DNA from 2 places in the Paenibacillus sp. AN1007 genome. Region 1 is predicted to be linked to the other one. Evidence: riboswitches for the same ligand, from Rfam matches in the RefSeq annotation. Region 1 holds a riboswitch; the other holds the start of a gene.
The links. A riboswitch is a leader RNA that binds a small molecule or an ion and turns the genes downstream of it on or off. The one in region 1 is predicted to bind glycine.
Positions count from the first base shown of each region.

Region 2: linked by a shared signal. The riboswitch ahead of gcvT (glycine cleavage system aminomethyltransferase GcvT) and the one ahead of sdaAB (L-serine ammonia-lyase, iron-sulfur-dependent subunit beta) in region 1 are both predicted to bind glycine.

Region 1 is NZ_CP159992.1:5,265,399-5,276,884, forward strand. Features, by position in the region: gene ABXS70_RS23570 (ABC transporter permease) at 1-325, opposite strand, end outside; gene ABXS70_RS23575 (ABC transporter permease) at 327-1,043, opposite strand; gene ABXS70_RS23580 (ABC transporter ATP-binding protein) at 1,040-1,954, opposite strand; gene ABXS70_RS23585 (HAMP domain-containing sensor histidine kinase) at 2,050-3,531, opposite strand; gene ABXS70_RS23590 (response regulator transcription factor) at 3,630-4,313, opposite strand; gene ABXS70_RS23595 (alpha-glycosidase) at 4,635-6,395, shown strand; gene sdaAA (L-serine ammonia-lyase, iron-sulfur-dependent, subunit alpha) at 6,671-7,624, opposite strand; gene sdaAB (L-serine ammonia-lyase, iron-sulfur-dependent subunit beta) at 7,614-8,303, opposite strand; glycine riboswitch at 8,411-8,564, opposite strand; gene ABXS70_RS23610 (sigma-E factor regulatory protein RseB domain-containing protein) at 8,933-10,024, opposite strand; gene ABXS70_RS23615 (HAMP domain-containing sensor histidine kinase) at 10,041-11,486, opposite strand, start outside.
Region 2 is NZ_CP159992.1:793,851-805,336, forward strand. Features, by position in the region: gene ABXS70_RS03600 (PRD domain-containing protein) at 111-965, shown strand; gene ptsG (glucose-specific PTS transporter subunit IIBC) at 1,254-3,308, shown strand; gene ABXS70_RS03610 (HPr family phosphocarrier protein) at 3,387-3,662, shown strand; gene ptsP (phosphoenolpyruvate--protein phosphotransferase) at 3,655-5,367, shown strand; gene gcvPB (aminomethyl-transferring glycine dehydrogenase subunit GcvPB) at 5,712-7,229, opposite strand; gene gcvPA (aminomethyl-transferring glycine dehydrogenase subunit GcvPA) at 7,316-8,671, opposite strand; gene gcvT (glycine cleavage system aminomethyltransferase GcvT) at 8,668-9,810, opposite strand; glycine riboswitch at 10,101-10,224, opposite strand; gene gcvH (glycine cleavage system protein GcvH) at 10,571-10,960, shown strand; gene ABXS70_RS03640 (PTS mannitol transporter subunit IICB) at 11,404-11,486, shown strand, end outside.

The DNA.
Region 1 (11,486 bases):
TACCTGCCAGAAGCGAGAGTACTATGGTGAATTTGCCCAAATATAAACCTGCACGTGTAAGCGGAAGGACAAGCAGTTGTTTCCATCCTCCACCTGCATGCTCGAATCGGCATACAAATGAGGTAAATACACCTGTAAGCATCGGCAGCAGCAGCATACCGTGAAGCGTAACCATAACGCCCAGCAGTGCCCCCCAGTTACCCGAAGTGGAAGATAACAGACCGATGAGCAGCGCGATCAGTGGACTGATCAGAATCAGAAGCCAGACAGGAGATTTTGCCATTTTCAAACGTTCGGCAGATAAAATACGGAAGTAGGCTTGCATATTAGGCCACATCCTTCCGGCTGAAGTGCATCATACCCATCAGCATAATCAAAATTCCTAAACCTGCGCCCATCCCTGCGTATAGATATGCATTAGGGGCACTCCAAGCCATTTGAGCCCATGCCAGCGGGAACTGGGGAGAGATGGACAATGCGAACATACCGGTAATGGCAAGAATAATGCCGAAGGTAACCGGAAGCGCCTGATTTTTGGATACCAGCGTAAGCCATAATTCGATCGATAGTACCGGCAGTGCACCAGCCAGCGGCATGAGCCCCAGCTTCAGCGCCTGTGACCACGGTATTTCTTTTGCATCAAAACCAAGCACTAGGCCCAGTCCAACAATACCTACGCTCAGCAGCAGACAGGAGATGATAAGCAGCAGACAGGCCATCAGAAACTTGGCCAGATAAACGGCCGATCTGGGAATCGGCATCGCCAGCAGCTGCTTCCACGAACCCTGATCATGCTCGATACCAGCGATCATGGAGCTGAGAATGGTCGCACCCAGCATTAAAGCGAGCGGCACAAACACAATAACATTTCCAAATAATCCTCCCCACAGATTCTCTGCATACTGCTCTTTCAGATAATCCAGCCTCAATCCAAAATTCAAAGCCTGCATGGCTGTTAAGCCAATGGGGGCAAGAAACACGAGAAACCAGATGCCTTTGCCGCGAATTTTGAGCCAATCCGCCGATAATGCACGCCCTGTCATATGGAAGCCCCCTCGCCAATGACACGCATGAAGAGATCTTCCAAAGACTGTCGTTGTTCCTCCACCCGGTATACATCATGATCCTGCTCGATCAGACGGCGCACCAGCAGTGCAACTGCATTATCATCCATGTAAGGGAACGTTAGTGCGGCTCCCTGTCTCTGACCGAATTGTCCCTGTTCACGAGCCAGCTTCATTGCTTTTTCCGGTTCGGATACCGTTAGTCTAATGGAACTTCCCGTCTGACTGTGCAGACTTGCAATCGTATCCTGCAGCACCATTTTGCCATCCCTGATGATGCCGACCCGGCTCGCCATCTGCTCAACCTCGCTCAGCAAGTGGCTGGATACAAGGACTGTAATCCCATGCTCCAGCGGCATCCGTTTGATAAGCTCGCGGATCTCCTGTATACCCGCCGGGTCCAGTCCGTTTGTTGGCTCATCGAGAATAAGCAGTTCCGGGTCGCCCAGCAGAGCGCTGGCAATACCGAGACGCTGTTTCATCCCGAGAGAGTAGCCTTTTACAGCACGTTTAGCATCTTTGGTCAGATCAACGATGGACAGCACTTCAGCAATTCTTGATTTGGGCACATTGATAATACGCCGCAGCACTTCCAGATTCTCTACCGCATTCAGATGTCCATAGTAGGAAGGATACTCTACCAGGGAGCCTACACGGCGCAGAATATCCATCCGTTCCTTGCGAATATCCTTGTCGAAGACTCGGATGACACCTTTGGTCGGTTTGATCAGGCCGAGCAGCATGCGGATGGTTGTTGTTTTACCGGCACCATTGGGACCGAGGAAGCCGTAAATATCTCCCTTTTTAATATGCAGTTCGAGTTCACGAACCGCTGCACGGTCCTTGTATGTTTTCCATAAATTCGCTGTTTGAATAATATTTTCACTCACGATTAATCACCTCGGAACTATCGTAATCCTCCAAGGTTAAAGCAAGCATGGGTCCAAGTTTAAGTTTAGTTTAAAAAGTAGACATGCTTCCCTATTCAAAGCGCACGTTCATCCTCTTTGCCGCTGTAGAGATAGGTGCGAACACCTGCTTCGGAGCTGTCTACCCGCTTACGCAGGCCCATCTCACGAATCAGAAGGTCCACGATGGATAGGCCAAGTCCAGTACCCTTGGTTCCTGAATCCGGCTGCATACCGGGTCCGCGATCTTGGATTACTACAGCAGTCCGTCCCTGTACCTGTTCGGTGGATATGCGGATATACTTTCCGCTGGCCGCATGACGAACTATATTTTGAAACAAATTATCCAGCACACGACGCATACCCTGCTCATCCACCTCCCAGATTAACGGATCATCCGGCAGATCAATATCGATCTCGAATTCCTCTTTCTCCCACACCGGATACCATGATGCCGCCGCTTCTCTAACCATACGCAGCACATCTTTCTGCTCCAGCTTCAATGTATATCTTCCGCTGGTCAGCAGATTATACGAAAGCATATTGTCGATAAGCTCACCAAGATCCTGCATTTTATTCTCCATACGACTCAGCGCACGGATGCCCTGCTCGCTGAGGTTTTCTTTATGCAGCGCATGCATATGACCACGAATAACTGTTAGCGGCGTTCGCAAATCATGTGATAATCCTGCAACCAGCCGTTTGCGAAGCTGTTCCTCCTCCTGCTCACGCTGGCGGCTGTCTGTTAACTGATACACCATCTGGTTAAAGGATTCCTCCAAATGTCCGATCTCATCCGACCTGCGGATTTCCACCGGGAGCGGTATGCCCTCCTTACTCGGAGCAATCATCGCTGTCTGCAGACGAATCAGCCGCTTGCGGATTTTAGCGAAGAACAGTACGGACATCACGATAAATATAATAAAAACAATCAGCATCACAGCACCGAAATAGATAAATTCGAGCAGTCCATTATCGGATGAACTCTGGAGCAGGTCACGGGGAACTTCGATCACCATAAAACCTTGTCCTTTGTCTTCATTCTCTCCTCCAACATATGCAACAACGGTTAGAGGATCACGATTTAAAGCTTTTTTCATGAACTGTACCGTAAAATTTGCTGTCCATACCGCAGGAATTCGAGTCTCTTCTGATCTTCCGGTTACCAGTTCCCACTTCAGTATGACATCCGAATTAGAAGCCTCGGACATCCCTTTTGAAGTTCCCGAAGTGTTCAACGACTTTTGCTTGGACACCTCAGCTTCTGTACCCCCAAGCACCAGTGCCGTTTTCCCGGAAGCATCCACACGATACATGGCGGACTTCGGGTAACTCTTCTGCAGCTGCTTCATCCGTGAATCAATAGTTTGCCCTGAAGCCCCATCCAGCTTTTTCGATTCTATTGTCCACATATCCGTAATCAGTTGCGAATCACCATAAGGTGCATCTTCAACAGGTTTTGCATTGCTGATAATTACAACAAAAACGGTGGCTACGAGCGGTACCACAACAGGCACAAACAGGACAGCTGCCAAAATAAGAAGCATGTATCTGGACATAAGAGATCGCCCAAATTTCAGTTTCTGCCGGACTGGCTGTTCCGTGCTGCTGTCTCTGTCCCGCTCAGACTTCTTCGCCTTTCGCTTCCTAAACCAGATCATGGCTTCTTCACGCGATATCCCACGCCGCGCACCGTCTGAATAATAACCGGATTAGCCGGATCAAGCTCCAGCTTCTCGCGCAGGTGCCGGATATGCACCATCAATGTTTTGTCTCCGTCCAGATAAGACTCATTCCAGACAGCCTCATAGATCTGTTCTTTGGTACGAATCATGCCCATATGCCTGAGCAGATAAGCAAAGATATGGAACTGTTTCCCTGATAAAATAATCTCCTCTCCCGTCTGCTCATTAACGATCCGGTTATCCTGCTCATAGATCGAAAGGTGCTCCAGCCTAAGGACGTTATCGCTGGATACCGATGCACCTGCCTTGCGAAGCTGAACCTCAATCCGCGCAGCGAGCTCGTCCGGGTGGAACGGCTTGGTCACATAATCATCGGCAAAATCAAGCCCGTGCAGCTTATCATCAATGGATGTCCTGGCCGAGAGCATAACGATGGGTATGGCAGGATGTTCTTTTTTTAGCCGCTGACCTACTGTAAATCCGTCCAGTCCCGGCAGCATTACATCCAGTATCACCAGAGAACACTCCGCTGCGGCTTCGGATGCTCCTTCACCGCTTCCAAGCCACACGACCTCATATCCGCGTTCCTCCAGGTCTTCTCTCACCCATGCTGCAATTTCAGTATCATCCTCAATGTATAACAGTTTGGTTTTCATCTATGTATTCGTTTCCTTTCCATACCCTTTGGGTTAATGATATATCTGGACATTCTGCACAGCTGCAGATCCTCAGAGCTAAAGCGCACTGTCTCAAGATTAAATGCCAGCCCGGCTGCACAAGCTACACTGTCTGCAATCACTGAAAAGTTCAACCAGTTCAATGTTTCTCGCCTGGAATCAACCTCTATGACTTTATACGTTCCATTATAACGCAATCCGCTGTCACGTAATATGAGGCTGTCTCATTCAGTAAAGACGAATCTACATAGCAAATCCATGTTTTGTATAACTATTTTAGATCTGACGGGAGGAATTTACATGCTGCTCGAAGCCATCTTTCATCAACCCAAACGGAACTGGGCCTATGCCTATGACCAGGATACCATTCGTCTGCGACTGCGGGCCAAAAAGAATGATCTGACCGAAGTTTTTGCCCTGACAGGGGATAAATATGCATGGGAAGAAACCCGGGATATGGTTCCTCTGACCAAATTCACATCGGACTCCATGTTTGATTATTACGAAGGGGAGGTCAAGCCTCCGTATCACCGTTTGAAATATGCTTTTCTGCTCAAAAATGAAGATGAAAATATCTGGATGACCGAGACGGATTTCCAGGAAGAAGAACCTGATGATCCGGGCCGCATGTTCCAGTTCCCTTATATTCATGCCGGGGCTGTATTTACACCTCCCGCCTGGGTGAAGGATGCGGTTTTTTATCAGATTTTCCCCGAGCGTTTCGCAAACGGCAACCCTGAAATCAATCCCAAAGAGGTCGAACCCTGGGGCGGAGAACCTACACCATTTAACTTCTTTGGTGGTGACCTGCAGGGAGTCATGGATCATCTTGATTATCTTAGCGACTTAGGTATCAATGCGATCTATTTCACCCCAATTTTTGAAGCGAGGACCAATCATAAATACGATACCGAGGACTATCTGCGCGTAGACCGTCATTTCGGTGATGCGGATACCATCAAACGATTGGTAAAGATGTGCCATGAACGTGGTATCCGTATACTGCTGGATGCCGTGTTTAACCATTCCGGCAAAACATTTGCTCCGTTCCTCGACGTACAGAAGCATGGTGCCGCATCTAAATACAAAGACTGGTTCCATATTCACGAGTTCCCGTTAGACGTGAAGGATGGCATTCCAACCTATGAGACATTCGGATTCGAAGCACATATGCCCAAGTTGAATACGGAGAATCCGGATGTAAAGGCATATTTGCTGGAGGTAGCCGAATATTGGATCAAGGAAGTTGGCACAGACGGCTGGCGTCTTGACGTAGCAGACGAAGTAGACGATGCCTTTTGGCGGGATTTCCGCCGCGTTGTCAAAACAGCCAACCCGGATGCTTATATTCTGGGAGAAATATGGAATGAATCTTCTGCCTGGCTGCAGGGCGACCAGTTCGATGCTGCGATGAACTATCCGTTTACCGCTGCTGTGAATGGATTCTTCGTTGAAGATAAAATGCACGCTGAACAATTTGCCAACTCGATCGGCCGCCAGTTATCAAGATACCCGCTTCAGGCAAGCGAGGTCGCATTCAATTTGCTGGACAGTCACGACACTCCGCGGCTGTTAACCCTGTGCGAGGGTGATCAGCGCAAGATGAAGCTGGCTGCATTGTTCCAGTTCAGTTATATGGGAGCTCCTTGTATCTATTACGGTGACGAGATCGGGCTGGACGGTGAACATGATCCGGGATGCCGCAAATGTATGGAATGGGACGAAGCAAAGCAGGATCGGGAGCTGTTTAGCTTTTATCACAAGCTGATTGCCCTGCGTCATGCTCATCCTGCACTGCGCGCTGCGGGAACCGTTCGTTTCCTGCAGGCCAAGGCAGGAGGCAGCCAGCTTGTAATGGAGCGGCAAAGTGACGAGGAGCGCATTCTGATTCTGTTCAACCGTTCGGAGGAAACAGCCATCGTTGAACTGGAAGCAGGGGATCAGCCATGGACCGAGCTGTTTGAAGGCAGCCACCGGACTGCCCTGGAAGATGGTGTACTTGCCATAGAACTCCCTGCCTACGGATATGCGGTGATGCGTACCGAGTTAGAGAATACCTAGAAGAGTGAGCAGGTCAAAACCTGCAGGTGTAAGATCATTCAGATCACGCATTTGAATTCTGTACACGTTTGATCGCCAACTCCAAGAAAGCGTGCGGGATCCTGAACTTTCAGGGTCCGGCACGCTTTCTCGGATTATAAGGTATTGAAATGTTTAATTTCAATCAAACAAAGGTGAACAGCTGATCGTTCATCGGCTGTTCACGCGGCTGCCTATAGTCAGGCACGATTCGGACACATCTTATCGATCAATGACCTTTAAACGTATTGGTGATCTTACTCAGAAGCGGTTTCTGATGTTTCTGACGCCTTATGTGCCGTACCAGCTGTCTCTTCAGATTCTGCACGCTTCGCCTTGGGTTTAGCCAGCTTCTCCATCATTTTACGACCCGTTGGTGTCTGGGCCAGCCCGCCCTGCGCTGTCTCGCGATGACGGCTTGGCATAGCGCTGCCCACCTCCAGCATGACATCGATAACTTCATCAGACGGGATGGCACTGCGAACACCAGCGAGCGCCATGTCAGCCGCAGCCAGTGCCGTAACGGCTCCAAGTCCGTTACGAACGATGCACGGAATTTCAACAAGCCCGGCTACGGGATCACAGATGAGGCCCAATGTATTTTTTAAAGCCAATCCAACGGCATGCACGACCTGCTCCGGTTTACCGCCTCTCAGCTCCACCATCGCACCGGCAGCCATGCCAATCGCAGAACCAACCTCTGCCTGACAGCCGCCTTCCGCACCGGAAATAAATGAATTGTTGGCAATCACATATCCGATGGCTCCGGCACAGAACAGTCCATTCACCAAGTGTTCATCAGTCCAGCCGAAACGCTCCTGCGAACTGATGAACACCCCCGGAATGATACCGCAAGATCCCGCCGTTGGCGTAGCCACGATACGTCCCATTGAAGCATTCACTTCAGATACGCACAATGCATAAGCCATAGCAAGGGCAGAGGCATCACCAGAACATGTTTCCCCTTGGCGAATATATTCGGCCATCTTTTTCCCGTCTCCACCTGTCAGTCCACTGCGCGAGGTTGTATCTTCTGTAAGACCTTTGCGAACGGCTTCCTTCATTACCTGATAGTACTCCGACATCTGCTTCACCACGTCTGCTTCCGGTGTGTTCGTCTCCTGCACCTGCTCTTCAATCATCAGCTGCGCAATCGTTTTGGACTCCGCTGTGCAGATTGAGTTTAACTCATGCAAATGTTTAAATCGCATTCGGGTCAACCCCTCTCTTCAGATCAATCACACGAATATCCAGCACATGATCCAGTGAACGGAGTTTCTTCAAAACCTCTTCACTCGGAGGTGCATCCATTTCCATCGCCGTTAAAGCTTCACCATCGCGCGCCTTCCGGTCCACCTGCATGTATCCGATATTCACGCCGGAGGAGCTGATCGTTGATGTCACAGATGCGAGCACTCCTGCCTTATCCGCATGACGCAGGACCAGTGTCGGAAACTCCCCGCTGATCTGTACACGAAAGTCGTTCAATGCATGTACAGATACACTGCCTCCACCAATGGAAGCCCCCTTTAAAGAGCATTCCCGATCACCGTGCCATAGTTCAATTTTGACCGTGTTCGGATGAGGAGCCGGCAGACCACTCGTGTAGAATTCTACCTCCATACCCGCTTCAGCCGCATACTGCTCTGCATCGGGAATGCGAGGATCATCTGTAGCATAATCGAGCAGGCCCCCGATCAGTGCGAGATCAGTCCCGTGCCCTTGGTAGGTATCTGCAAATGAACCATACAGGGTAAGCCTTGCACGTTCTGGCGTACAGCCCAACCATTGACACGCAATTCGGCCCAGTCTTGCGGCACCGGCTGTATGTGAACTGGATGGCCCTGTCATCGACGGACCGATAATTGAAAAAACATCTTTAAATCGCACCTTATAACCCTCCAATTGGTTTCGTCATCGTCATTCAGACAATACCCGCCACTATGTTCCTTGATCTACTGAATGATGACAATAAAAAAGGACAGAAGAAGGCCGTTAGCCCTCTCTCTGTCCTTGATACCTGAGAGTTTCATGATCACAGCACCGGGCAGAACAGGATCAAGTACATTCCAGTACACGTCTGTTCGCCGGCTGAAGAATCATATACCCCTTGGGTGGCGCTTCTTTCGCGCACTCTCCAGAGCTGCGTCCAACGATGGTACATTTACCTGAGAGATTAACGATTATGCCGGGTGCATAATCGCTTGCTCCTTCGGTGCCTTAAGCCTGCCTATACATTCCAGTTTCGGCATCTGCTGTATGCAGCATATCGATTGGTAACATATTGAATCAGCCCGCTCAGGTCTCTCCCGCTCGTTATCATTCGCTGTATTCTTTTATTTCATTACGAAATTTCAAGTGTTGGCATTCATTCAATCATATACAGAGTAATATGACGCACTGCATATGTCAACAAAAGTGACGTAATCTCAAAGCACTTCATTTTTCTCTATATTATATGCGCTTTTCATTAGGATTGTTCGATGCTTGTTCCATATCTTTCATACCCGGAATACGACTTACTTTGCTTTCGGAATCTGAAGAGCTTCTGCCCATGCCTGCAGTTTCTCCACTGTCCATGAATCATTCTCACCCATGATCGAGTAACGCATGCCCTTCTCACTCCATGACAAGTTGCGGATGATAGACATATACGAACCTTCCGTATCGCGAATACTTACCTTCTTTTCCTCTGGCAGCAGGTTCTCATCTACGTTTTCCTCTGGTGCTGTGAATACAGTCATACTGATCTCCGGCTTGTTATCTTTCACATAGTATAACGTCACCTCATCCCGGCCGTGCTCACCCATGGACGAAGTCAGCTCAATTCTGGACAATTCCATATCTTGACCAACGTACTGCAGGAAAGCCCCTCCAACGGCCTTCTCTGCCTCTTCGAGAGATACCTCTTTGTTATTCATCACATCATTCATTTTTTTCACTTCCACATCTGCCGGAATGTCCAGCTTGAACGTTTCGTCCGTGAACTCGGGATTGTAATCAATCCGGTCATACAGAACTTCTGATCTGGTATCCCCATACGTACTGGTCGCTTTGACAATCATCCACTTTTTGGGGTTTATCCAATACTCGGACGAAATGGACAGTGAATTCTCGTCCTTCGGCGTTAGTTCAATATGGACCACCTCTTGACCTTGAAGCTTCTCTTGACCCAGCATCTTCACGTTATGCGTATCACGCATCCGCTCCAGCTGATCTACCAGCATCTGCTTCTGGGTTTGGTTAGGCTCCTGCTGGAACGCGGATGAATCCATTGAAAATGCAGTTTTTGCCTCTTTCTCATAGATCAGAACCTCTGATCCGTTATGAACAGCAGAGCTTACATTTCCATTATCATCTGTCTCAACCCGCTGCTGTCCTGTTTTTCCATCTACCCATTCCTTCACCTTTATGGTGTTCGTAATCTTCTCATCCGTCCACATCTTTAACACACCTTCTGCATAGTAGGACGCCGGCTCCGACTCGGCAGTAATAATTTTTTCAATCATGTCATCCCCTGACATACCAAGCAGCTCCTTTTCTGCACAACCTGCAAATAGTGAACCTGCGATCAAGACTGCCCCTATCAACTTCCATCCGTTTTTAATCATAAATCATCATCCTTCCTTAGATTATATCCAGTGTTTCATCCGGGTTCCTTCTTTCCGGCAATCGGCAAGCAGCTGCAGTACCGTATTGTTCAGAGGACCACATACGTATATCCCCTCCGTGTTTTAATGCGATTCTTCTCGCTATGCTTAATCCTAATCCAGAGCCTCCTGCATAACCGCCCATCTGCTCTTCGTGATATTGAACGTACGGCTCAAAAATCCGCTCGAGCTGTTCTGCCGGAATAGGAGGGCCTTCATTGTGCACGACTATCAGTGCTGCTCCGGTTCTGTACGCATCCAGTTCCGCGCCCAGGGATGGATCGACCCATCCGGGCAGTTCCGCTTCGGAATCAATTACAGCGAGCCCGATACTCCCTTGGGGCGGAGTGTAGCGAAGCGCATTATGCACCAGATTATCAGTCAGACGCATCAGTGATTCAGGATGAACCCGGTAATCGTGACTTGTACGTACAGACATCCGCATATTGTAGTTTTCACGTTCCGCAAGTTCTCTGTAACTGCCAAGCAGCATTTCGAAGAACTCTTCTCCTTCTACCTCAACCATAGCCAGCTCTGAATCACCAGAACCTAGTGCTGTATACGTTTCAAGCTCTCCTATCATCCGTTTCATACGCTCCACATTTCGAGCAATAACCTCTTTATATTCCTGTCTTTCTAATCGTTTGGAGCCTGTATCCATACTGAGTGCTTCCGCGTAAGCACTGATCGACATCAGAGGTGTCTTTAGGTCATGAGACAGAGAAGCCACAATCATCTCTTTTTCTTTTTGCTGCTTCTCCACTTCCATCTGAGACTCTCTGATGGTCTGCTGCATTGCATCAAATTGCTGTAACAACATACCCATTTCGTCACTGCGAACGCCGCCCCTTATCTCATCCGGTCTTTCTCCACGGGCAAACGCGTCCATCCTGTTCATCAACATCTTCATAGGGAAGAAAAGCTTGCGGGATAACAACCACAACACCGTTCCGTACAAGATAACAAAGAATACAACTGCCCCGCTGATCACCCAGATTGTTCGAATCGATAATCCTTCCAGCCAAGCTTGACGCAGCATCGTTATTTCATAAATTCCTGCCAGTTCCCCTTGATTCCAGACCGGTTTTTTCAGCGAAAACGTGCGATGGCGCATCTGCAGGTTATACAGGTTCCGATATAATTCAGAGCTTCTTACTGTATATCCACTTGTTGACCAAGCATTTCCGCCAGAAGTGTAGACCCGAATACCAGAGGGCAGATATAGATTGAAACTCAGCTGTTCGCTGGCAAGGGCAGATAGAGTTTGATTACGCCCCGGGGATTGCAGTGAGTACAGCGTTGGATCATTCAGCACCTTCTCTATCGGAGCAAGGCGTTCGGTCAACTCCACATACTCCCCTACTGCACGCTGATTCTCATAATAATTGTATAAGGAAAACAAGGCCCAGCCTGCTGCCACAGG
Region 2 (11,486 bases), 2.2 Mb from region 1:
TACTTTTTAAGCGAGACGTCCGGCGCGGTTTGCCCGCTCCGGATGTTTTTTGGTTTGTAACAAAGATGTGTGCAGCACATCCAAGATGGTGTGAAAAAAGAGGTGCAAAAATGAGCAGCCTGCATGTAGATAAAGCGCTAAATAATAATGTAATTATTGCACAGCATCCTGAGCACGGCGAAGTTGTGGTGATCGGCAAGGGTATCGGCTTTAACCGGAAGCCGAGTGATGACATCCCACTGACCGCTGTGGAGAAGATGTTCATTTTGAAAAACCAGCAGGAACAGGAGCAGTATAAGCAGCTTCTTCCGCAGGTGGATGAAGCTTTAATCGAGATTATTAACGAAGTCATCACGTATATCGCAGAGCGTACGGATGTTCCGCTCAATGAACATATTCATATTGCTTTAACGGATCATATTTCTTTTGCGTTGAAGCGCAAAGAGCAGGGCATTGTCATTCAGAATCCATTTTTATATGAAACAAGGGAAATTTACCCGGACGAATATCGGATGGGCGAATATGCGGTTCGCTTAATTAAGGAAAGGTTAGGCGTGGATCTGGGGCAGGATGAGATTGGTTTTGTTGCGCTGCATATTTACAGCGCGATGACGAACCAGAATATATCCCAAGTGCGCGAGCATTCGCAATTAATTACGGACTTGGTAAATCTGGTTGCGGACCAGCTGGATTATTCTTTTGAAACGCAATCCTTGGACTACTCCCGTCTTTTAACTCATCTTCGGTTTGCCTTGGAGCGCATACGCCGGGGAGACAAGGTGGAAGAGCTTCATAAGCTGGATTCTCTGCTTAAATTGGAGTATCCCGAAATGTACTCGCTTGCATGGAAGCTGACCAAAGTGATGGAAAAACGGTTGAAATTACCCGTTTATCCGGCAGAGGTTGGTTATTTAACCATACATCTGCAGCGGCTGAACCAGCGGAAAGAAGAAGAGAATAAGTGAAATCATATCAGAAATTTTAGCGAAATCACGTTTTTTTCTGTAAAGGCTTGCAATGCATCTGAAGTGGTGCTACAATTGTGACCGTAATCAAGCAACTGAATAAACATAAGCGACGTGTTACTGACTCGATCAGGCATGAGTTAATTAGAGTGTGATTGTTCTACCTTTTTAAGGGTATGCTATACCCTGAGGTTGGCACAGTTCACTTTTATTAGTTCATGCCTTTTTTGTGTTCCCTTGCTTGCATCACGACATACAGACTCATTATGAAAGGAAGAATACGACGCGATGTTTAAAAAGCTTTTTGGTGTACTGCAAAGAGTAGGTAAAGCTCTCATGCTGCCTGTAGCGATCTTGCCAGCCGCAGGTTTGCTGCTCGGAATCGGTAACATGCTGGTAAATGAAGACTTCCTGCAATATGCAACTGCGCTCGACACCCCTTGGGTAAACTCGATTGCAACCATCATGATGAACGCAGGTCAGATCGTATTTGATAATCTGGCATTGCTGTTTGCGGTCGGTGTAGCCGTCGGGCTCGCTGGCGGTGAAGGTGTAGCAGGTCTTGCAGCGATCATCGGTTATCTGGTCATGAACGTGACTTTGGGTTCCGCAGTAGGTGTCACACCTGCCATGATTGGCAAGGTGCCGGGTTATGCAAGTGTCCTGGGTATTCCTACATTAAGCACAGGGGTGTTTGGAGGTATCATTATCGGTATCGCCGCAGCACTGTGTTATAATCGGTTCTTCAAAATTGAACTTCCGTCTTACCTTGGATTCTTCGCAGGTAAACGTTTTGTTCCGATTGTCACGTCAGTAGTCTCTCTTCTGTTAGGGCTGCTGCTTGTAGTCATCTGGCCGCCAATCCAGAACGGATTAAATACGGTTTCTCACTTCATGGTAGATACCAGCCCGACCTTGTCGGCCTTCATCTTCGGTGTCGTAGAGCGGTCACTGATTCCGTTCGGGCTGCATCACATTTTCTACTCCCCATTCTGGTTTGAGTTCGGTGAGTATGTGAACAAAGCCGGCGATGTGATTCGCGGAGACCAGAAGATTTTCTTCAGCCAGCTGCGTGATGGCGTTGCGTTGACTGCGGGAACGTTCCAAGTGGGTAAATTCCCGTTCATGATGTTCGGTTTGCCAGCAGCCGCACTTGCGATGTACCATGAAGCAAGACCTGAGCATAAAAAATATGTGGCAGGTATCATGGGTTCAGCTGCACTGACATCGTTCCTGACAGGGATCACTGAACCACTTGAGTTCTCATTCTTGTTCGTAGCACCAATCTTGTTTGCTGTACACTGTATCTTTGCAGGTTTGTCTTTCATGACTATGCAGCTGCTTGATGTTAAGATCGGGATGACCTTCTCCGGGGGCTTTATTGACTTCCTGATCTTTGGTATCATTCCAAACCGCACGCCATGGTGGGACGTTATTATCGTCGGTCTGATCCTTGCCGTGATCTATTACTTCGGTTTCCGATTAATTATCCGCAAGTTCAATCTCAAAACACCAGGACGTGAGGAAGCATCTGCGGAAACGGCATCCGGCGGTTCTTCAGGTTCCACGGACGATCTGCCTCACAATATCCTTGAAGCCTTTGGCGGCAAGGAGAACATTAAACATCTGGATGCATGTATCACTCGTTTGCGGATTGAAGTCAATGAGAAATCCAATGTGCAGAAAGATCGTTTGAAACAATTGGGTGCATCTGGTGTGCTTGAAGTGGGTAATAATGTTCAAGCCATCTTCGGAACACGTTCCGATACGATCAAATCCCAAATGCAGGATATCATTGCAGGGCGTACGCCTGCACCGACTCCGGCTGCTGATGTTAAACCGACTCCTGAAGAGGAGAAAGCAGAAGGAGAACAAGGTGAACGCATTGTGGCAGAGGATATCGTCATGCCAGTCAATGGTGAGCTGATGGATATTACGAACGTACCTGACCCAGTCTTCGCTGAAAAAATGACAGGTGACGGGTTCGCAATTCTGCCACATGACGGAACGATTACTTCCCCTGTGTATGGTAAAGTATTTAATGTATTTCCAAGCAAACATGCCGTAGGTATTATGTCAGACGGCGGCAAGGAAGTGCTTGTTCACATAGGAGTTAACACGGTGAAACTGAAAGGTCAAGGTTTCAACGTGCTGGTTCAGGAAGGTGACCTTGTATCTGCAGGCCAACCGATTATGGAAGTGGATCTGGAGTACGTGAAAGCAAACGCTCCGTCCATCATTTCTCCAGTGATTTTCACCAACCTGCCAGAAGGCTCCACCATCACGCTGAAGAAGAGCGGCGTGCTCAAAGTTGGCGATCAGCCGATCATTGAGATAAAATAAGAACTGTTCCAAGCGATGGCAAGCAAGTGTAAAAATATGCAATGCCTAAACCAAACTACTGAAAGCGAGATGATTGTAATGCAACAAACATTCAGAATTACAGACGAAGATGGTATCCACGCACGTCCAGCGACAGCTTTGGTGAATACAGCAAACAAGTTCAAAGGTGCTGAATCCTTCGCAGAAGCTAACGGTAAAAAAGTAACATTGAAATCGATTCTGGGCGTTCTTTCCCTCGGTCTGGAGCAAGGTGACACGATCAGCATTATTGTTGAAGGTGAAGGCGAAGCAGAAGCACTTCAAGCTTTGACTGACGTTATGGTTAACGAAGGGTTGGGCGAAATTAATGCTTAATGTTTCCGGGATCGCGGCTTCGGCGGGTATTGCTATCGCCAAGGCGTTTATCTTGGAGCATCCTGACTACTCTGTAGAAAAACGCCAAATCAACGACGTTGACGCAGAGATCGCCAAACTTGACTCAGCTCTGGGTAAATCCCGGGCTGAGCTTGAGGCGATCAAAGAGCGTACTTTACAAGAGCTTGGCGAGAAAAAAGCTGAAATTTTTGCCTCACACTTGCTCATTCTGGATGACCCGGAACTGATTGATCCGGTGAAATCAAAAATTGCCGATGAAATGGTGAATGCAGAGTTTGCTCTGAATGAAACAGCTTCCCAATTTATCTCCATGTTCGAAAACATGAAGAGTGCATACCTGCAGGAACGTGCAGCGGATATGCGTGACGTAACCAAGCGTGTGCTAAATCACTTGCTTGGCATCGACTTCATGAGCCCGGCTGAGATCAGTGAAGAAGTGATCGTGCTTGCGGAGGATTTAACACCTTCCGATACAGCTCAATTGAACCGTCAATATGTTAAAGGTTTTGCAACCAACATTGGTGGACGTACTTCTCACTCTGCCATCATGGCTCGTTCCCTTGAAATTCCGGCTGTTGTCGGAACCAAGGACATTCTGGCTCAAGCGAAACAGGGTGACCTGATTATCGTTGATGGCCTGGATGGGCATGTTCTGGTTAACCCTACAGACGACGTCGTTGCTGAATACCGTGCCAAACAGGAACAGTATGATGCACAGCGTGCGGAATGGAGAAAACTGCGTGACGAACCAACCGTAACGGTAGACCATGTTCATGTGGAACTGGCTGCAAACATTGGTACGCCGAACGATGTAACAGGGGTATTGGAGAATGGCGGCGAGGCTGTAGGCTTGTACCGTACCGAGTTCCTGTACATGGGCAGAGACAAGCTTCCTTCCGAAGACATTCAGTACAATGCTTATAAAGCCGTACTTGAAAAAATGGAAGGCAAACCGGTTGTTGTGCGTACGCTCGACATCGGTGGAGACAAAGAGCTTCCTTATCTCGATCTGCCAAAAGAAATGAATCCATTCCTCGGCTTCCGCGCAGTTCGTCTGTGTCTGGACCGTCTGGATATTTTCCGTACACAGCTGCGTGCTTTACTGCGTGCAAGTGTACATGGAAACTTGCGTGTCATGTTCCCTATGATCGCAACACTGGGTGAATTCCGTGAAGCCAAAGCTGTCCTGCTCGAAGAGAAGGAAAAGCTTGTCGCTGAAGGGATTGCTGTTTCCGACAGCATTCAGCTCGGGATCATGGTCGAAATTCCTTCAACTGCTGTAATGGCGGATCAATTCGCCAAAGAAGTGGACTTCTTCAGTATCGGTACTAACGATCTGATCCAGTACACGATGGCTGCTGACCGGATGAATGAGCGCGTATCTTATCTGTATCAGCCTTACAACCCAGCCATTTTGCGTTTGGTTAAAATGGTTATCGATGCAGCGCATCGTGAAGGTAAATGGGTTGGCATGTGCGGTGAGATGGCAGGAGACGAAACAGCAATTCCACTGCTGCTTGGTCTTGGACTGGATGAGTTCAGCATGAGCGCAACTTCCATTCTGCCAGCGCGCAGCCAGATCACCAAGCTGTCCCGTGCGGACATGCAGGAACTCGCTGCCAAAGCTTTGGAAATGCAAACCGCTGAACAAGTGGTTGAACTGGTTCAAAGCATTCAAGCGTAATTTTGCCGGAGTTTCCTCCGGATTTAAGGTCTTCTTTTTCCGATAAAGGGCTGCTTCCATGCAGCAGTATTGCCGGTTTCCACGAGTAGTGGGGGCCGGCTTTTTTTGTTATGCTGCGCGTGAAACGATAGTTGGTGCTGCAGGTTAAAACGATAAAATCCCCTTGTAAGAAAGGAGATGGAAGCTCTCTTTCCTTACAAGGGGAGTACATGGAGTAAACCCACTAAAGGATTTTAATATCACGTTGGCTATTTTTTACACTTGAACGGAGTCAGAGTCATGGAAAAACTTATAGTGAATCTATCCACCCGGGTGGGCTTGGTATAATCTCTCGTTCAAGTTGTTTAGCTGCAGGCGCAGTTTAATACAGGTTTACGTGCTGCGGTCGTTTCATCCAGACGAGTAACTGGTGTACCATAAGGAGCGTTAAGCACCAATTCAGGTGTTTCTTCCGCTTCTTTGGCAATGCGGATCATCGTATCAATAAATCCGTCCAGCGTTTCCTTACTCTCGGTTTCAGTAGGCTCAATCATAATACACTCTTCCACATTAAGCGGGAAGTAGATTGTTGGCGGATGATAACCAAAATCGAGCAGACGCTTTGCCACATCCAGCGTGCGCACACCATACTGTTTCAGGCCGCGGCCTGACATAACAAATTCATGTTTGCATACACCCGGATACGGAATCTCGTAGTGAGGCGCCAGACGGGCCATCATATAGTTGGCATTCAGCACGGCGCATTCGGATACACGGCGCAAACCTTCCGGTCCATAGGTTCGAATGTAGGCATAGGCACGTACCAGAATGCCGAAGTTTCCATAGTAGGCTTTCACGCGGCCGATGGATTGATCTCCTTCGTAATCCAGAGCGTACACACCTTGTTCATTCTGAACAACCATCGGTTTAGGCAGGAACGGGATCAGACGGCTTTTCACGCCGACAGGCCCGGCGCCTGGTCCGCCACCGCCGTGAGGGGTGCTCATCGTTTTGTGCAGGTTTAGATGTACAACATCAAATCCCATATCTCCGGGACGCGTAATGCCCATTATGGCATTGGAGTTGGCTCCGTCATAATACAGCAGGCCGCCAGCTTCGTGCACGATGGATGCAATCTCTTGAATATCCTTCTCGAACAAACCGAGTGTGTTCGGATTCGTCAGCATCAGAGCCGCGGTATCCGAACTAACGGCTGCACGCAGCGCTTCCAGATCGACCAAACCGTCTGCACGCGAAGGAATTGTCACCGTTTCGAATCCGGCAACGGCTGCACTCGCCGGATTGGTACCATGCGAGGAGTCAGGTACGATTACTTTCGTACGCAGTTCCCCGCGACTTTCGTGATAAGCCCGGATCATCATCAGCCCGGTCCATTCTCCGTGAGCTCCGGCAGCAGGCTGCAGCGTTACGGCATCCATACCTGTTAGACCTGCAAGATCATTTTGTAAGGTATAGAGCAGTTCAAGCGCACCTTGAAGGCTGGATTCATGCTGATACGGATGTATTTTGGCAAAACCGCTGTATCGTGCTACATCTTCGTTAATCTTGGGATTGTATTTCATCGTACAGGAACCGAGCGGGTAAAATCCGTTATCTACCCCGAAGTTGCGGCGGGACAATGCAGTGTAGTGACGAATGACGTCAACTTCAAACACTTCGGGCAGGGCCGCCGCTTGGGAGCGAAGCATTTCCCGGGGAATCAGCGTATCAGCTTCCTGACGGGGAACATCACATTCAGGCAGGGAATAAGCCACGCGCCCAGGGCTGCTCAGCTCGAAAATCAATGTCTGCTCGGGAGCGTCAGATGGCGTTGACGGCACGGCTTGGGAACTGCCCGTGCTTTCAGGAGCTTGTGAGTCCATGCCATTCTGATGATTCACTGCCTGACTTGTTTTAGGCGTTTCAGATAAGCCGCCGTCAGCCGCTGCTTTTGTGGTCGTATTTTGAGTCACAGTGATCCCTCCAATGCACGTGCGAATTCGTCAATCTCTTCTTTGCTGCGTCTTTCAGTAACCGCGATGAGCATATGTCCCGCAAGCTCCGGGTACTCTCGGCCCAGTTCATATCCTCCGATGAAGCCGGCCTTCAGCAGTTTCAGCTGGAGGGCATCCAGATCCAACCCTTCAGGAAGCTGAATGACGAATTCGTTAAAAGTAGGAGCAGTAAAAGTCAGGTTCACGCCTGGAATGGCTTTAAGCGTATTCCGTGCATAGTGACTCTTCTGCAGATTAAGATCGGCGACATCAATCATGCCCTGTCTCCCCATGGTGGACATATAGACCGAAGCACTGAGCGCCAGCAGCGCCTGGTTCGAGCAGATGTTGGATGTCGCCTTTTCGCGGCGGATATGCTGCTCGCGGGCCTGCAGTGTCAGGACGAAGCCGCGTTTGCCGTTACGGTCAGTCGTCTGGCCGACGATCCGGCCGGGAATCCGGCGCATGTGAGCCTGAGACACGGCGAAGTATCCGCAAGTCGGTCCGCCGAGCGAAGCGGCGATCCCAAGGGGCTGCGCATCGCCTACAACGATGTCGGCACCCAGCTTGCCTGGAGCTTCCAGCAAACCAAGCGACAGCGGGTTGGCGCTGACCACGAGCAGGCCTTTGTGCGCATGCACAAGGTCGGCGGCCATTTTTACATTTTCCACAGCACCGAAGAAGTTGGGACTCTGAATCATCACTGCAGCGGTATCATCCGAGATGGCTGCCTGCAGAGCATCCCAGTCCGTCACACCGTCCTTATAATCAATCTCGACAATCTCCAAGCTCAAGCCATGCGCATAAGCCTGCAGTACCTGACGGGATTCGGGATGAACGGTGCGGGATACGATCAGCTGTTTGCGGCGTGTGGCTGCTGCAGCCAGATTGCCTGCTTCTGCAAATGCCGTTGCACCGTCGTACATGCTGGCATTCGCCACGGCCATGCCTGTCAGCTCACAGATATAGGATTGAAATTCAAAGATCGCCTGCAGCTCTCCTTGACTGATCTCGGGCTGATAAGGGGTATAGGCAGTGTAGAATTCTGATCGGGAAATGACATGGTTGATGACAGAAGGGATGTGATGGTCATAAATCCCTGCGCCAAGGAAACTGGCATGTGTCTCAAAGTTGGCATTGGAGCCAGCCTGCTTCGACATATGGCGTGTTAATGCGTATTCGTCCAGCTTGGAGGAGACAGGCAGCTCGCCCTGATAACGAATCTCTTGCGGGATATCCTTGAACAGATCTTCGAGCGTATCCACACCGATTGTGTCGAGCATCGCGCTCTGGTCCTGTTCAGTCATGGGAATGTAGCGGTGCTTGCTCATGCTTGTTCAGCTCCTTGGATGGGGGTCTTTGACGGACGCGGCCGTTTATGAAAAGGGGTTCTGACGACCTCGGCTTTGAGCTTCTTGCCGCGAATCTCGATTTCCAGTGGTGTACCGAGTACAGCATATTTGCTGTCAATCAAGGCGAGGCCGAGATTACGCTTCAATGTTGGTGACTGCGTGCCGGTTGTGACTTCGCCAATCTGTATCCCATCGGCATAGATCGGATAGTGCGGCCTCGGGATACCGCGTTCCAGCACCTCAATGCCAACCAGCTTGCGGGCAGGACCGTCCTTTTTCTGCTGTAACAAAGCTTCATGTCCGGTAAAAGGCCCGGTCTCAAGTTTCACAAACATGCCTAAACCAGCCTCGAGTGGAGAGATCGTTGGAGACAGCTCCTGACCATACAATGGCAGCTTGGCTTCAAAACGCAGCGTATCACGTGCGCCCAGACCGGCCGGGATTAATCCCGAATCAGCACCTGCTTCCATCAGCCCGTTCCAGATGACAGCAGCCTGTTCAGCTTTGACATACAGTTCAAACCCATCTTCACCGGTATATCCAGTGCGTGACAGCAGCAGTTTGACTCCGCATACCTCGGCATTTTGGATAAAGCGGAACGGTTCAATGGAGTTTGCATCTGTATTTGTGCCTGTAACCTTGCTTATAATCTCGGCGGACAGTGGACCTTGAAGTGCCAGCAGGGCCGTTTGCTCCGAATCATTAGTCATGTTCACACCAGGAACGATATGTTCCTGCAGCCATGCCCAATCCTTGTCGATATTGGAGGCATTAACAACCAGCATGTAGTGCTTCTCTGCGAGTTTATAGATAAGCAGGTCATCTACGACACCGCCATCCGGATAACACATCAAGGTATACTGTGCCTGACCTGGTACAATTGCAGTCACATCATTCGTCATCATGCTTTGTAAAAAGGCTTCTGCCTGTTCGCCGGTTACAGTGAATTCGCCCATATGGGACACATCAAACAGACCGGCACGCTCACGCACTGCCTCATGCTCTTTCTGAATGCCGCTGAACTGCACCGGCAGTTCCCAGCCTCCAAAATCAATGCAGCGTACACCTTCATACTGCGCATATAGGGGGAACAGTGGGGTTCTCAACAAATCGGACATCTAATCACCTCGTCATAGGCCGCATTCGGGCCGAGTATCGTGAAATGTACGTAAGTATTTGATCCATAGATTATGAAAAAAACGGCCAAGGCAGTCGATTCTTGCTTCCTGTGTTTCTTTTTTGGGGAAAAAGGAAAAGGACAGGCCAAAGAACCGGCATGCCTTATAGCACGCTGTATTCTTAGGCTCTGTCCCTTGTACCTGAGAGTTACCCCGCCGTGTATTCAGGCAGGTTTCCCCTTGGGTGATCATAACGTCCATACCGGACGATTAGATGCTCTCCAGAGTTGCGTCCTGTAAAAGTCCTTTTGCCTGAGAGATTCACCTCCGCTTGTCGGCAGGTTTACTCCTTCGGCGCCGCTTTGTGTACATCCCCGAAACGGGCGTACAGGCAGTCTCTCCCTTTACATTCATCCGCGGTTCGTACGTAGTTCTAATGGACTTCAGTTGCTCCTTTCATTAAAACGTGAATCTGATGGCGATGTCAAGAACAATATCATGCAATTTATTTCAAATACGAATATTTTATATTGAGAATAACTTAATGTTCGTTTATTTTAGAAGAGTGCGCTTACTATGTTAATATTCACCATTATATGTAGAAAGAGTGCTGCTTTGTTACAAGAGTTAAGGCAAGGATTTCAAATAAATTGTGAGCTATCTTGACATTTGAATCCGAAATATCTTACGCTGTTGTTTGGGGAAAAGGTGAAGGTCAAAGATCGCATGCACTCATTAATGAAAAGCGAGGCGGATATCGATGAGCGAATTAAGAAGTGATTTCCTTTACAGTGAAGAGCACGAATGGGTGCAGACCGTAGGGGAGGATACCGTACGTATCGGCATTACCGAGTTCGCGCAGCATCAGCTGGGTGATATTGTGTTTGTTGAACTGCCTGATCTTGAAGCGAATGTTAAAGCAGAAGACAGCATCGGTACCATTGAATCGGTAAAAACAGTGTCAGACCTGTTTTCGCCAGTCAGCGGTACAATTATTGCAGTCAATGAAGCACTGCAGGACTCGCCTGAACTGGTAAACAGCTCTCCTTATGAAGAAGGCTGGATGATTGAAATTCGTGTTGATGGCGATGTATCCGCTGCTTTATCTGGACTGCTGAATTCAGATGCATACCGTAAACACATCGAGTAGAAGATGAGTTTTTATTGAATTGGTTTGTTTGTACTTATTAACATATACGTCATCACATAATCATAGAAAGAGTTGTTCTCCAGACCTGCGTAAGCTGTTCAGCTTATGCAGGTTTTTTAGTGTTTTTTCGGGTGGATCGGGAGGGGAATCCAGCAGCAGCTGCTTAGATTCAGAATGAAATAACGGTAACAGAAGAAGCAATTATGTCTCTTTGTGAGCTGTATATGAACAAAAACATTAGCAGTTAAACCCTTACATATCAAAGGTTTAAACAGATATTCCAAAATAAAAACGATTACATAATCTAATGCTGTCATCATTGTTCATGACGAAAGTACGCTTTCATTTGATTGAACAGGAGAGGTTTCTCGCTTAGGATTACAGCAGGGATAAGTGATAGCCCTTTCATATGAATAACGACTTGATTCAAGGAGGATATACCAATGAGCAATTTGGACCAAACGTCCAATTCCAAAGGTGGGTTACGTGTCGGCGTGCAGCGTTTTGGACGATTCCTGAGCGGCAT